3 regions of the Actinoplanes missouriensis 431 genome follow, and region 3 is predicted to be linked to each of the others. Evidence: riboswitches for the same ligand, from Rfam matches in the RefSeq annotation. Region 3 holds a riboswitch; each other region holds the start of a gene.
The links. A riboswitch is a leader RNA that binds a small molecule or an ion and turns the genes downstream of it on or off. The one in region 3 is predicted to bind cobalamin.
Positions count from the first base shown of each region.

Region 1: another riboswitch for cobalamin. It lies ahead of cobN (cobaltochelatase subunit CobN); the one in region 3 lies ahead of AMIS_RS21025 (CbtA family protein).
Region 2: another riboswitch for cobalamin. It lies ahead of AMIS_RS26705 (VWA domain-containing protein); the one in region 3 lies ahead of AMIS_RS21025 (CbtA family protein).

Region 1 is NC_017093.1:7,167,839-7,172,015, reverse strand. It holds gene AMIS_RS32700 (precorrin-2 C(20)-methyltransferase) at 1-337, opposite strand, end outside; gene AMIS_RS32695 (precorrin-8X methylmutase) at 342-959, opposite strand; gene AMIS_RS32690 (precorrin-3B synthase) at 959-2,329, opposite strand; adenosylcobalamin (AdoCbl) riboswitch at 2,595-2,671, shown strand; gene cobN (cobaltochelatase subunit CobN) at 2,725-4,177, shown strand, end outside.
Region 2 is NC_017093.1:5,773,074-5,777,250, forward strand. It holds gene cobO (cob(I)yrinic acid a,c-diamide adenosyltransferase) at 1-254, opposite strand, end outside; gene AMIS_RS26705 (VWA domain-containing protein) at 406-2,556, opposite strand; cobalamin riboswitch at 2,593-2,763, opposite strand; gene AMIS_RS26710 (gluconokinase) at 2,932-4,177, shown strand, end outside.
Region 3 is NC_017093.1:4,476,938-4,481,114, reverse strand. It holds gene AMIS_RS21035 (erythromycin esterase family protein) at 1-28, opposite strand, end outside; gene AMIS_RS21030 ((2Fe-2S)-binding protein) at 395-1,135, shown strand; gene AMIS_RS21025 (CbtA family protein) at 1,098-1,817, opposite strand; cobalamin riboswitch at 1,889-2,039, opposite strand; gene AMIS_RS21020 (ATP-binding protein) at 2,046-4,145, opposite strand.

The sequences.
Region 1 (4,177 bases), 2.7 Mb from region 3:
CCACGTCACGGCCGGCGTCCAGGTGCGCGGCGAGCCGGGCGGCCGCCTCGGCGTAGAACTCGTCGATCGCGCCCTGGTAGCCACCGGGGTGATCGGTCCCCTCGGTGGTCACCGGGTAGATCAGCGGTTCCTCGATCTGCCCGTCCCGGAAGTAACCCGCGGCGATCGCGCGGGCGTTGCTGCGGCCGTGCCGGGCCGCGTGGTACGCCACCACGTCGGCCGCCTCGATCAGCCGGGCGGCCTTCACCGTGACCAGCTCGGGGTCGCCGGGGCCGAGCCCGACGCCGTAGAGCCGGCCGGGCGGTGTCGCGTTGGTGGTATTGGCGCTGGTCGTCATGTGCCTACTCATTTTCCGATGCCAGGGCGTTGATGGCGGCGGCGGTCATGGCGCTGCCTCCGCGCCGCCCGCGCACGATCAGGTATTCCAGTCCGGAGCCGGCGAGCGCCTCCTTGGACTCGGCCGCGCCGATGAAACCGACCGGGATCCCGAGCACCGCCGCCGGCCGGGGCGCCCCCGCCTCGATCATCTCGAGCAGGCGGAACAGCGCGGTCGGCGCGTTGCCGATCGCCACCACGGCGCCCTCCAGCCGGTCACCCCAGAGATCCATGGCGGCGGCGCTGCGGGTGTTGCCGATCCGGGCCGCGATCTCCGGCACGGCCGGGTCCCGCAGCGTGCAGATCACGTCGTTGGCGGCGGGCAGCCGGGCGCGGGTCACGCCGGAGGCCACCATCTCCGCGTCGCAGAGGATCGGGGCGCCGCCGAGCAGCGCCTTCCTCGCGGCGGTGGCCACGCCGGGACTGAACCGTACGTCCTCGACCAGGTCCACCATCCCGCAGGCGTGGATCATCCGCACCACGACGCGGGCCACATCGGACGGCAGGCCGCTCAGGTCCGCCTCGGCCCGGATCGTGGCGAACGACCGCTTGTAGATCTCAGCGCCGTCGCGCACGTACTCCATCAGGGCCTCCTCGCTGCCGCCACGACAGCTCCAAGATCGCGGCGGGGGTCAACGGTGTCGGTGTCGGTGTCGGTCGCGGCGCCGGCGTCCGGGTGGGACACCCGGTAGCCGACGGGGGTGGCCTGGACCTGGACGTGCCGGCCCGCGGGGCTGCCGCACGCCCGCGCGCAGCCGACCCAGTGGACCGGGAGGCCGTCGACGAACCGGGCGGATCGGGTGGCGTCGGCCCGGACGTCGGCGAGGGATTTCGCGCAACCGGGGCGGCCGGCGCACGCGGTGACACCCACCCACGGCGAGTCCGCCGCCAGTGCCAGACCGGAATCGATCAGCTGGTCCGCCCACGGTGCCGCGTCGGCGCGCGGGAGGTCGGTCACCAGCACGCCGCGCCACGGTGTGATGACGAGCCGGGTCGCCTTCTCCAAGACCTTCATGGGTACGCCCCCGAGCCGCCCGAGGGGGACCAGCGCACCCACCGCGACGAGCGGGGAGCCGGGTTGGTCAAGCACACCGAGCAGATCCCCGGGCTCCAGCACCTCGACCGGCGTGGCGGGTTCCGGGTCGCGCGGGGCGGTCGTCGCGGCGGCGGCGGGCTTGCCGTGCGCCTCGGCCGCGTTGTGGGCGGCGGCCGGTTCGTGCGCGGCGGCCGGGTCGTGGGCGGCGCGGACGCGGGCGGTTACGCGGGAGGGGCCGTCGGTGAGCTCGCGCAGACGCCAGGCCGCTGGGCCGCCGGAGCGTTGTGCTTCCCGCTCGGCGAGGAACGCGTGTGCCGCCGCCAGCATCGTCGGGACCACGGCGTCCTCGTCCACGCGGATGCCGGTGTCGTGGCCGCCGAGCCGGATCACGAACCGGCCGCCCGTGCCGGTGCGGGTAGTGCCACCGGCAATCGTGCTGCCCGTGGCGGTGCCGGCGGGCGACGTGCCGGCGGGGACGGCGGTGACGTCGGCGGCTAGGGGGACGTGTCCGATCGCGAACAGGAACTTGCCCGGGAGCCCGGACAGGGCGGGGTCGCCGATGAGAGCGGCGTCCAGCCGGGCGACCAGGGCGCGGATCACCGGGCCGGCCAGCACGGGCGCGGCAATGTTCCGTACCGCATCGTGGGTTGCCGACGGCAGGAGGCCGGCGGCGCGCAAGCGAGCGGCCAAGGTCTCCGCGTCCTTCGCTTGCACGCCTCTGACCTGGAGGTTCGCTCGGGAGGTCAGCTCCAGGAAACCGTCGCCGAACTGCTCGGTCAGCTCACGCAGGGCCCGCAGCTGCTCGCCGCTCAGCACGCCGGCGGGCAGGCGGACACGCGCCAGCAGCCCGTCGGCCGCGGCATGCAACCGCAGAGCGCCGGGGCAGGCGTCGGTGTCGGACTGCCGGAGGGGTGTCACGGCCCGGATACTACGGGCGGCCACCGACAGGACCACATCCTCGGGTCGCCCTCCGGCTGTATCGGCTCGGCTGTACTGGGACGGCGCGGCTGGATCGGCTCGGCTGGATCGGCTCGGCTGGATCGGCTCGGCTGGATCGGCTCGGCTGGATCGGCTCGGCTGGATCGGCTCGGCTGGATCGGCTCGGCTGTATCGGTGATGTCACCCCACCTTGACGGCGGGCCGGAGCGTTCGGAAAGGTGGGAGCTCTACGAGCGGCGAAGCCGCGGAGGAAGCCGGTGCGAATCCGGCGCGGTCCCGCCACTGTGACCGGGTTCTGTGCCCGGAAGTCAGGAACTCCGTTCGCCGTGATCCCAACGACTCCGGGGCGCGGACCCCGAGGGGGAGCGCAACGCGTGTTTCTGCTGCTGTCGACGTCCGACACCGACCTGCTCAGCGCCCGGGCCAGCGGCTCGGCCTGGCGGCTGGGCAACCCGGCCCGGACCTCGGTCGCCGATCTTCCCGCCCTGCTCGACGGCGTCGACCTGGTCGTCGTCCGCATCCTCGGTGGCCGCCGTGCCTTCCAGGAGGGCCTGGACTCCTTGCTCGCCGCCGACGTCCCGGTGGTCGTCCTCGGCGGTGAGCAGGCCCCGGACGCCGACCTGATGAAACTCTCCACGGTCCCGGCCGGTGTCGCGGCGGACGCGCACGTCTACCTCGCGCAAGGCGGTGCGGAGAACCTCGCCTCGCTGCACGACTTCCTGTCGGACACGGTGCTGCTGACCGGCAACGGGTTCGCGCCGGCCGTCGAGGCGCCGCAGTGGGGTGTGCTGCCGCGCGCCGCGTCCGAGGGCGGGCCGGCGACCGTGGCGGTTCTCTACTATCGCGCCCATCACATGGCCGGGAACACGGCGTTCGTCGAGGCGCTCTGCCAGGCGATCGAGGCGAAGGGCGCCCGCGCGCTGCCGATCTTCACGGCGTCGCTGCGGACCGCGCCGCCGGAGCTGCTGGCCGAGCTGCGCACCGCGGACGCCCTGGTGGTGACCGTGCTCGCGGCCGGTGGCACCAAACCGGCGACGGCGGGCGCCGGTGGCGACGACGAGGCCTGGGACGTCGGCGTGCTCGCCGACCTGGACGTGCCGATCCTGCAGGGACTCTGCCTGACCAGCTCGCGGGCCGCATGGGAGGCGAGCGACGACGGGCTGTCGCCGCTGGACGCCGCCACGCAGGTGGCGATCCCGGAGTTCGACGGGCGGATCATCACGGTCCCGTTCTCGTTCAAGGAGATCGACCCGGACGGGCTGTCGGTCTATGTCGCCGACCCGGAGCGGGCCTCGCGGGTCGCCGGGATCGCGGTGGCGCACGCCCGGCTGCGGCACGTGCCGCCGGCCGAGCGCAAGATCGTCCTGATGCTGTCGGCCTACCCGACCAAGCACTCGCGGATCGGCAACGCGGTCGGCCTGGACACGCCGGCCTCGACCGTGGCGCTGCTGGACGCCCTCTCCACGGCCGGTTACCGGATCGGGGAGTTCGGCTCCTACGACGGCGACGGGCTGATCCACGCGCTGATCGCGGCCGGCGGGCAGGACCCGGACTGGCTGACCGAGGAGCAGCTCGCGGGCAACCCGGTGCGCATTTCTGGCATTTCGTATAAATCGTGGTTCGACACTCTGCCCGAGGACTTCCGGCATCGCGTCGCGGAGCATTGGGGACCCGCTCCGGGTGAGCTCTACGTCGACGGCGGCGACATCGTCCTGGCCGCGCTGCGCGACGAGAACATCGTGGTCATGGTCCAGCCGCCGCGCGGGTTCGGCGCCAACCCGGTCGCGATCTACCACGACCCGGACCTGCCGCCGTCACATCACTACC
Region 2 (4,177 bases), 1.3 Mb from region 3:
CAGGTCACCGGCGTGCCGTTGACACCGTCGAGGGCCTTCAGCGCCGACTCCTCGCCGACCTTCCACTTCTGCGACTTCACGAACTGGAACACGCCGATCGGCCATCCCGCGCTCCACGCCCGCAGCGCCATCCCGAACGCCGCCGTCGACTTCCCCTTGCCCGCCCCGGTGTGCACGGCGAACACCGCCTGCCGCCGCCGCTGCCGCGTGGTCAGCCCGTCGTCCGGAGTCACCGCGACTTTGCCTTGAGGCATTCTTCAACCCTTTTCTCTGTACGGGCGACGCCGTCCCGCCACCCCAAGCCGTCCCCGACAACCCGGCGACCCGGCGCGGGCCGGCTCGCTCCCCTCACCCACCGTCAGTGGTCCCGCTTCCCGCGTGCCGCTCCCCGCCTGCGTGCGGGGTTCAGGCCGCCCGGCGATACGCGCGGTCCGCCGGGGCGGGCGCCGCCGCGGAGCCGGGCACGACCGCTGCCTGCAACCGTTCGAGCGGCATCAGCTCGGCCTTCAGCGCCGTGGCAAGCCGTCCCGCAAGACCGAGACGGATCGGACCGGACTCGCAGTCGACGACCACGGTCGCGACCCCGTTCAGCATCGGCGCGAGCCGCAGCGGATCCGGGCCGCTGGTGGCCCGCCCGTCCGTGACAAACACCAGCAACGGCCGCCGGCGCGGATCACGGCGGCGTTCGGTCGCGATGGTCGCCGCCGCGGCGCGCAACCCGGCCGCGATCGGGGTCCGCCCACCGGTCCGTAGCGCCGCCAGCCGCATCACGCCGACCTCATGGCTGGACGTGGGCGGCAGCACCACCTCCGCGTCCGCGCCCCGAAACGTGATCATCCCGATCCGGTCCCGCCGCTGGTAGGCGTCCCGCAGCAACGACAGCACCGCCGTCTTCACGAGCGTCATCCGCTTCCGGGCCGCCATCGATCCGGACGCGTCCACGACGAAGAGCACGAGGTTCGCCTCCCGCCCCACGTGCACCGACTCCCGCAGATCCCGAGGCGCCACCCGGACCCGCTTTCCCGACATTTCGGAGAAGTCGGAGGGCGCCCGGGAGGCCGCCTCCGCGCCGGCTCGGTCCAGGGCGGCACGGAGCGTCGCCGGAAGGTGCGGGGCGCCGGCGAGCTTGCCGATCGGGGTACGGCTGCCGACCACCCGCCCGCGACGGGCGTAGGCCGGAGAGCGCCGCCCGGCATGACCACCCTCACCCCGGGCCGAGATGCGCAGTGTCCGCGTTCGGTAGGCCGGCCCAGCGGTCGCCGCCGCGCCCGCTTTGTCCCCCTGCGCGGCCTGCTCCTGCTGCCCTGAGTCGTCCCCTGCCTGCCCGGAGCCGTCCGCCGCCGCCCCGGAGCCGTCCGCCGCCGCCCCGGAGCCGCTCGCCGGACCGCCGCCGTCCCGCGGGCCCTCCGGTCCGCCACCGCCACCGCCGCTGGGTGGGCCGTCGCCGTCCGGGTCGTCGCCGTCGTCATCGGCCGGCCCGGAAGCCTCACCGGCGGACGACTCCGCCGCCTGACGCTCGGCCTCGGCCTCACGGAGGGCCTCCTGCTCGGCCTCGGCCAGGGCCTGTTCGAGCTTCTCCTCGTCGGTGCCCGGCGGGTCGAGCGGATCGGTGCGCCGCCGGTGCGGCAGGGCCAGCCGGGCAGCGTCGCGGACGTCGTCGGCGGTCACCCGGTCGCGGCCGTGCCAGGCGGCCAGGGCGACGGCGCAGCGGGCCACCACGATGTCGGCGCGCATGCCGTCCACCCCGTAAGCGAGGCAGACCCGGGCGATCCGGTCCAGCTCCGTGTCGGGGAGCCGCACGCCGGGGAGCTGGGCGCGGGCGGCGGCGATGCGGGCCGCGTACTCCCGCTCGGCCTCGGCGAACCGGGCGGCGAACCCGTCCGGGCCGGCCTCGTAGGCCAGCCTGCGGCGCACCACCTCGGCCCGCTGCGCCGCGTCGCGGGGCGCCGCCACGGTGACGACCAGGCCGAAGCGGTCGACCAGCTGCGGGCGCGGCTCACCCTCCTCCGGGTTCATCGTGCCGACCAGCAGGAACCGTGCCGCGTGCTTCACCGACACGCCGTCGCGCTCGACGTGCGCGCGGCCCATCGCGGCGGCGTCCAGCAGCAGGTCGACCAGGTGGTCCGGGAGCAGGTTCACCTCGTCGACGTAGAGCACGCCCCGGTGGGCGGCGGCGAGCAGGCCCGGCTCGTACGCCTTCACCCCGTCGCTGAGCGCCCGCTGCAGGTCCAGCGTGCCCACCACGCGGTCCTCGGTGGCGCCGACCGGCAGCTCGACGAGCCGGGCCGGGCGGGCGTCGGCGGGGCCGCCGATCGGGTGCGGGCCGTCCGGGCAGCCCGGATCCGGGGCGTCCGGGTCACAGGCGAACCGGCAGCCGCGTACCGTCGCGATGCCCGGCAGCAGGCCGGCCAGCGCACGCACGACGGTGCTCTTCGCGGTGCCCTTCTCGCCGCGCACCAGCACGCCGCCGACGGCGGGTGAGACCGCTGTCAGCAGCAGCGCGAGGCGCAGGTCATCGAGGCCGACGACGGCCGAGAACGGGTAGGGAGTTGTCACGAGGGTCCCCTTCTGCGCGGGTGTCCACGCCCGCACGTCAGCCACGAACGAGCGGCCGGAGTCTCCTGACTCCCGGATCGGCGATCACCGCGCCTTCCGGCCCCTGTCGAAGCCGTGGCTGTGCTGCGGGTCGCTCCCCGGTCACAGTGGCGGGACCGTCCCGGATTCGCACCGGGTTCCTCCGCTACCGCTCGCCGGTCACTCTTTCTCACCGGCGGGGTACGCGTCAACGCGAGCACCGGTGACAACGATCGCTCCGGCGTCCCGGGCGGCCCCGCGGGCAGCGGTCACCGGGGCGATGACGAGCGGCGCGCCGGGCCGGTACGAAAGGATGTCCGCCGGGTAAGGCGAAGGGCAGGACGAGGGAGGCCACGCATGGACGTTGTGATCGGCATCGACACCGGTACCACCGCCACCAAGGGCGTCGCCGCCGGGCCGCGCGGGGAGATACGCGCGCTGACCAGCGTGCACTACCCGCTGTCGGTGCCCGGGCCGGGTCGCGCCGAGCTCGACCCGGCGCAGCTGGTCGACGCCGCGGTGAAGGCGCTCACCGACGTCGCCGCCGCGTGCCGGGAAAACGGCGACCGGGTGATCGCGATCGGACTCAGCGCGTTCCTGCACGCGCTCGTGCCGATGTCCGCGGACGGCGAGCCGCTGGGCCCGCTGATCACCTGGGCGGACGGGCGCTCGGCCGGGCAGTGCGAGCAGATCGTCGCGGCCGGGCGGGCCAAGGTCCTGCAGGCGCGCACCGGCACCCCGGTGCACCCGATGTCGCCACTGACCAAACTGGCCTGGTGGGAGGCGACCGACCCGGACACCCTGCGGGGCACGCCCCGGTGGGGCGGGGTGAAGGAGCTGATCGTCGCGGCGCTCACCGGCGGGCCGTTCCAGGTGGACCTGTCGCTCGCCTCCGGCACCGGCCTCTACGACATCCACTCGCGCAAGTGGGACGACGAGGCGCTCGGGATCGCCGGGGTGCGCGCGGAGCAGCTCGCCGAGGTGGTGCCGACGACGACCCGGCTGCGGCTGCGGCCCGAGGTGGCGCGGGCGGCCGGGCTCGACGAGGCCGTTCCGCTGATCATCGGGGCCGCCGACGGTCCGCTCGCCAACCTCGGCGTGGGCGCAACCCCGGCCGGGATCGCGGCCGTCTCGCTCGGCACCAGCGGCGCGCTGCGCACGGTCGTCGACCGGCCGGCCAGCGACGAGGCGGGCCGGCTGTTCTGCTACGCGCTCACCGAGGACCGCTGGGTGATCGGCGGCGCGGTGAACAACGCCGGCTCGGTGGTCCGGTGGGCCGGCGAGAGTTTCGCGGCCGGGTTCGAGCGGCCGGGCGCCGAGGGCGAGGACGCCGACGAACGGGACGCGGCGCTGCTGGAGGAGGCGGCCGGGGTCCGGGCCGGCAGCGAGGGCCTGCTCTGCCTGCCCTACCTGCTGGGTGAGCGGGCGCCGTGGTGGCGTCCCGGTCTGCGCGGCGCGTACCTGGGGCTGCGCCGCGAGCACAAGCGCCCGCATCTGGTCCGCGCCGCCGTGGAGGGGGTGTGCCAGCAGCTCGCGCTGGTGCGGGACTCGTTCGAGGCGGAGGGGTACCCGGTCACCGAGATCCGGGCCACCGGCGGGGCGG
Region 3 (4,177 bases):
CGTGGGTGGGTTCGCCGACGGCAAGCAGCCGGGGCGGGCCGGTAAACAGCGGGCTGGCGGGCTGCGGCCTTACGGGCTGCCCGCTTGCGGGGCGCGCACTGGGGAACTGCCCGCTTGCGAGGTGTGCGCCTGGGGACCGCGGGCTCACCGGCTGGGTGCTTGAGGGCTGGGCGCTTGGGGACCGCGGGCTCACCGGCTGAGTGCTCGGGGACTGCGGGCTTGCCGGCTGGGCGCTTGGGGACCGCGGGCTCACCGGCCGGGTGCTTGGGGACTGCGGGCTTGCCGGCTGGGTGCTTGGAGACTGCGGGTCGGGGAACAGGGCGTTGACGTCGGTCATACCCCTGAACCGTATCGTTGAACTGTCGGTTGAGGCTTCGCTGATACCGTCGCCGGCATGGCCGACCCGATCGATGCGACGCCCGCGCTGGAAGCCGCTGCGCGGTTCGGTCCCTACTGCACGTGGGAGACACAAGCTCCGGTCGGCGGGACGAGGCCGCTGACCGATCTGCAGGACCCCGCGGTGCTCGCCGATCGGGTGGACACCGCCACCCGGCTGCTCGCCGCGATGGGCGGGCTCAACCCCGGTGACCTGCCTAGACGCGCGGTCGCGTCGACCGTCTTCCTCGGACTGGCGGCTCGCCTGGTCTCCCCGCCGCTGGCGGCCGCGGTGGCCGGCGGCGCGGTCCCGATCCCGGAGCCGGCTCGGATGCGGTGGCAGCCGGTGGACCGGGGACCGATCCCGATCACGTGCGCCGGACTGACGGCCGGCACCGGTGACCTTGTCACAGGTCTCAACACGGTGATCGAAATACTGGTCGCGCCGGTGCTGGAGGTGTTCCGTACCCAATTTGTGGTGTCGCCCCGGGTTTTGTGGGGAAACGTGGCGTCCGCGCTCGGTGGCGCCGCCACGATGATGGCCGCGCAGGGGGCGGACGCGGGCGACCTGATCGAGGGGCTGCTGTCCCGGGAACCACTGATCGGGACGGCCGTCCTGCACCGCCCCGATCGTCATCACCGGAGAACGCTGACCCGCAACAACTGCTGCCTGTACTACCGGATCCCGGGCGGCGGCACCTGCGGCGACTGCGTGCTGAACGTCAGGCAGCGACGGCGGCGGCCGGCTCCGCAGCGGTGACCCGCGGCGTCACCAGCGCGGCGAAGGCCAGGCCCAGCACGGTCCAGAGCACCGCCTGCACGCCGAGCGAGGTGATCCGGAACTCCCAGAGCAGCGCCGCCGGGAACGACTCCGGCACTTCCTGGATGCCGGGCAGCAGCAGGTACGCCACGGAGACCACCACGACGAACGCCAGGGTCGCGGCCACCGCCCGGCGCCACTCCACGGTCTGCGTGCGGGCGGCGATCACCGCGGCCCAGACGGCGACCAGGCCGAGCACGAGCACCGCCAGATAACTCCAGGTCCGCTGGTTGATGGTGGCCGGGTCGCCGACGGCGGGCGGGTTCGGCGGGTACTTCACCCACGGCACCAGCACCGCCCCGACCAGCGCGGATCCGGCCAGCACGAGCGCCACCCGGCTGTCCGCGGCGATCCGGAACCGGCGGCGCAGCAGCGTGTAGGCGGTGGCGAGCAGTCCGCCCATCGCGATGCCGTAGAGGGTGGTGGCGAGAACCAGGCCGGCCTTCTGCCCGTTGCGGCTGACCAGCGGATCCTCCGCCGCGTCGGTGGACGAGGCGGGCGCGGCGGCCTCCTCGATGGCGATCGCGGCGTCGACGTGCGGCTCACCGAACACGAAGGCGAACCCGCCGGCCAGCAGACCGGCGATCAGCCCGGCGAGCAGGCCCCGCAAGAGCAACGACACGAAACGGGGCTGCCCAGCCGGAAAAGACGCAGACATGAGAGAGCGAACCTCCAACGGGATGACGCGTCCCGATCGTGGGGCTGCGACGGGCGAGTTCCCTGACTCCCGGCCCCTCGCAGGACCGGTCACAGTGGCGCGACCGCGCCGGACTCCCACCGGCTTCCCTCGCGTCGCCGCAGTTGGCATCCTCAACCTAGTGGTGCCCGGAGCAGCGGCACAACTCTGCGATCAGGCCTTCGGCAGGCGCACCCGCACGATCGTCCCGGCCGGCTCGTTGGCGTCCAGCCGGATGGTCCCGCCGTGCAGCGCGACGATCGTGCGGGCCAGGCTGAGTCCCAGTCCGCTGCCGGGAATCCCCTGGTGGCGCACGTTGCTGCCGCGGAAGAACCGGTCGAACACCCGCTCCCGTTCCTCGGCGGGCATGCCGATCCCGCTGTCCGCGATGCTCAGCTCGGCGGTCTGGGCGCCGGCGGTCAGCGTGACGACGACGTGACCGCCGGGTGGGCTGTACGTCGCCGCGTTCGACAGCAGATCGGTGATCACCTGGCGCAGCCGGTCCGCGTCGCCGCGTACTCCGACGGCCGGCGGCACCCACAGGTCGATGTCGAGCGCCGTGCTCGCCCGGGCGGTCTGCACCGCGTCGGTGACCAGGGCGGCGAGGTCGATCTCGGTGAGCCGCAGGCCGAGGTGACCGGAGTCCAGGCCGGCCAGGTCCAGCAGCGTGTCGATGATCCGTTGCAGCGCGGCGCTGTTCCGGCTGATCGACTGGATCATCTGCTGTTGCTCGTCGTCCAGCCCGCCGGCCTCCTCGGCGAGCACGCCGGCGTTCGTGGTGATCGAGGTGAGCGGCGTGCGCATCTCGTGGCCGACCAGGTCGATGAAGTCGTTCTGCGCCCGGCTCAGCTGCCGGGCCAGCTGCTCGGCGCGGCGCAGCGCCACGTAGACGCCGATCTGCGACGCCACCCCGTCGAGCAGCACGGTCAGCAGGTCCTCCTGGACCTCGGGGGTGCCGGCGTAACAGGTCAGCACCCCGAGCATGGTGCCGCCGTCGCGGACCGGGACGGCGAGGACCGTACGGATGCCGCGCCGCAGGCAGATGTCGATGCGTGCCCGTTCGGCGGGCCGGGGGATGTAGGCGGCGGTGTCCGCGATGTCCGGCACCCAGAGCGGCTGCCCGGTCTCCCAGACCCGGCCGGTGATCCCGTGCCCGTACGCCGGCACGTGCCCGAACAGCCCGTCGCCGGGGTCCGCGCCGGTCGCGTCGTAGTGCCCGACCGAGCGCAGGTCGCCGTGGGCGTCGTCGATCAGGAACAGCTCCGCGCAGGGCCAGCCCAGCGTCGTGACCACCGGTTCGAGGATCTCCGGCGCCGCGTCCTCGGCCGACTCCGCGGTCCGCAGCACCACTTCGACCCGGCGGTGGCAGTCCCGGAACTTCTCGGCCCGGCGCAGCGCGGTCACCTCGTGCGCCACCGACAACGCTCCGAGCCGCCGGCCACCGGTGCCGACGATCGGGTTCGCGGTGGCGGCGAAGGTGCGGATCCGGTGCCCGGGACGCACCGTGAGCACGTCGGAGACGCCGACCTGCTCGCCGCCGAGCGCCCGCATCAGCGGGGTCTCCTCCCAGTGCAGCGGCGTCAGATCCGGACGGTGGAGCATCCCGCCGACGTGAGCGGGGAGATCGTCCGGCACCGGCGCGTACGGCGACAGGCCGACCACCTCGCGCAACGCCCGGTTCATCACCACGATCCGCGCGTGCTCGTCGGCGACGATCACCCCGACCGAGAGGCTGTCGAGCAGGACCGTGAGCAGGGCCGCGGCGTCGAGCTTGGCCGGCGCCACCGGCCGCACCAGCGCCGCTGCCTCGGTGAGGGTGTCCATGTGCTCCGCGGTCCACTCCCGCGGCGCGACGTCGAGAACGGTCAGCGACCCCACCGGACGGTCCTCGGCGTCCCGCACCGGCACGCCCGCGAACGCCCGTACTCCGTACTCGGTCACCAGCGGGTGCCCGCGCAGCTCGCGGGCGGACTCGGCGAGCATGTCCCCGGAGCTGACCGGCTGGTCGGCGCTGACGATGTACTTGCACACCGAGTACGACAGCGACGCGTGCCCGGTCCCGGCCAGTGACGCGGGCAGCTCGTGCACGCCGGCGAAATGCTCCTCCTCCGCGCCGACGAGCGTCACCGCCGCCATCGGCGTGTGCAGCAGCCGGGCCGCGAGGCGGGCGACCCCGTCGGCCGGCGCCGGCGAGACGGGCAGCAGCAACCGCGCCTGTTCCACCGCCGCCAGCCGCACGGGGTCGCGCAGCACCGCGTCGTTCTCCGTCACCATCGTCACTGTCCTGTTCGTCGGGGCAACCTATG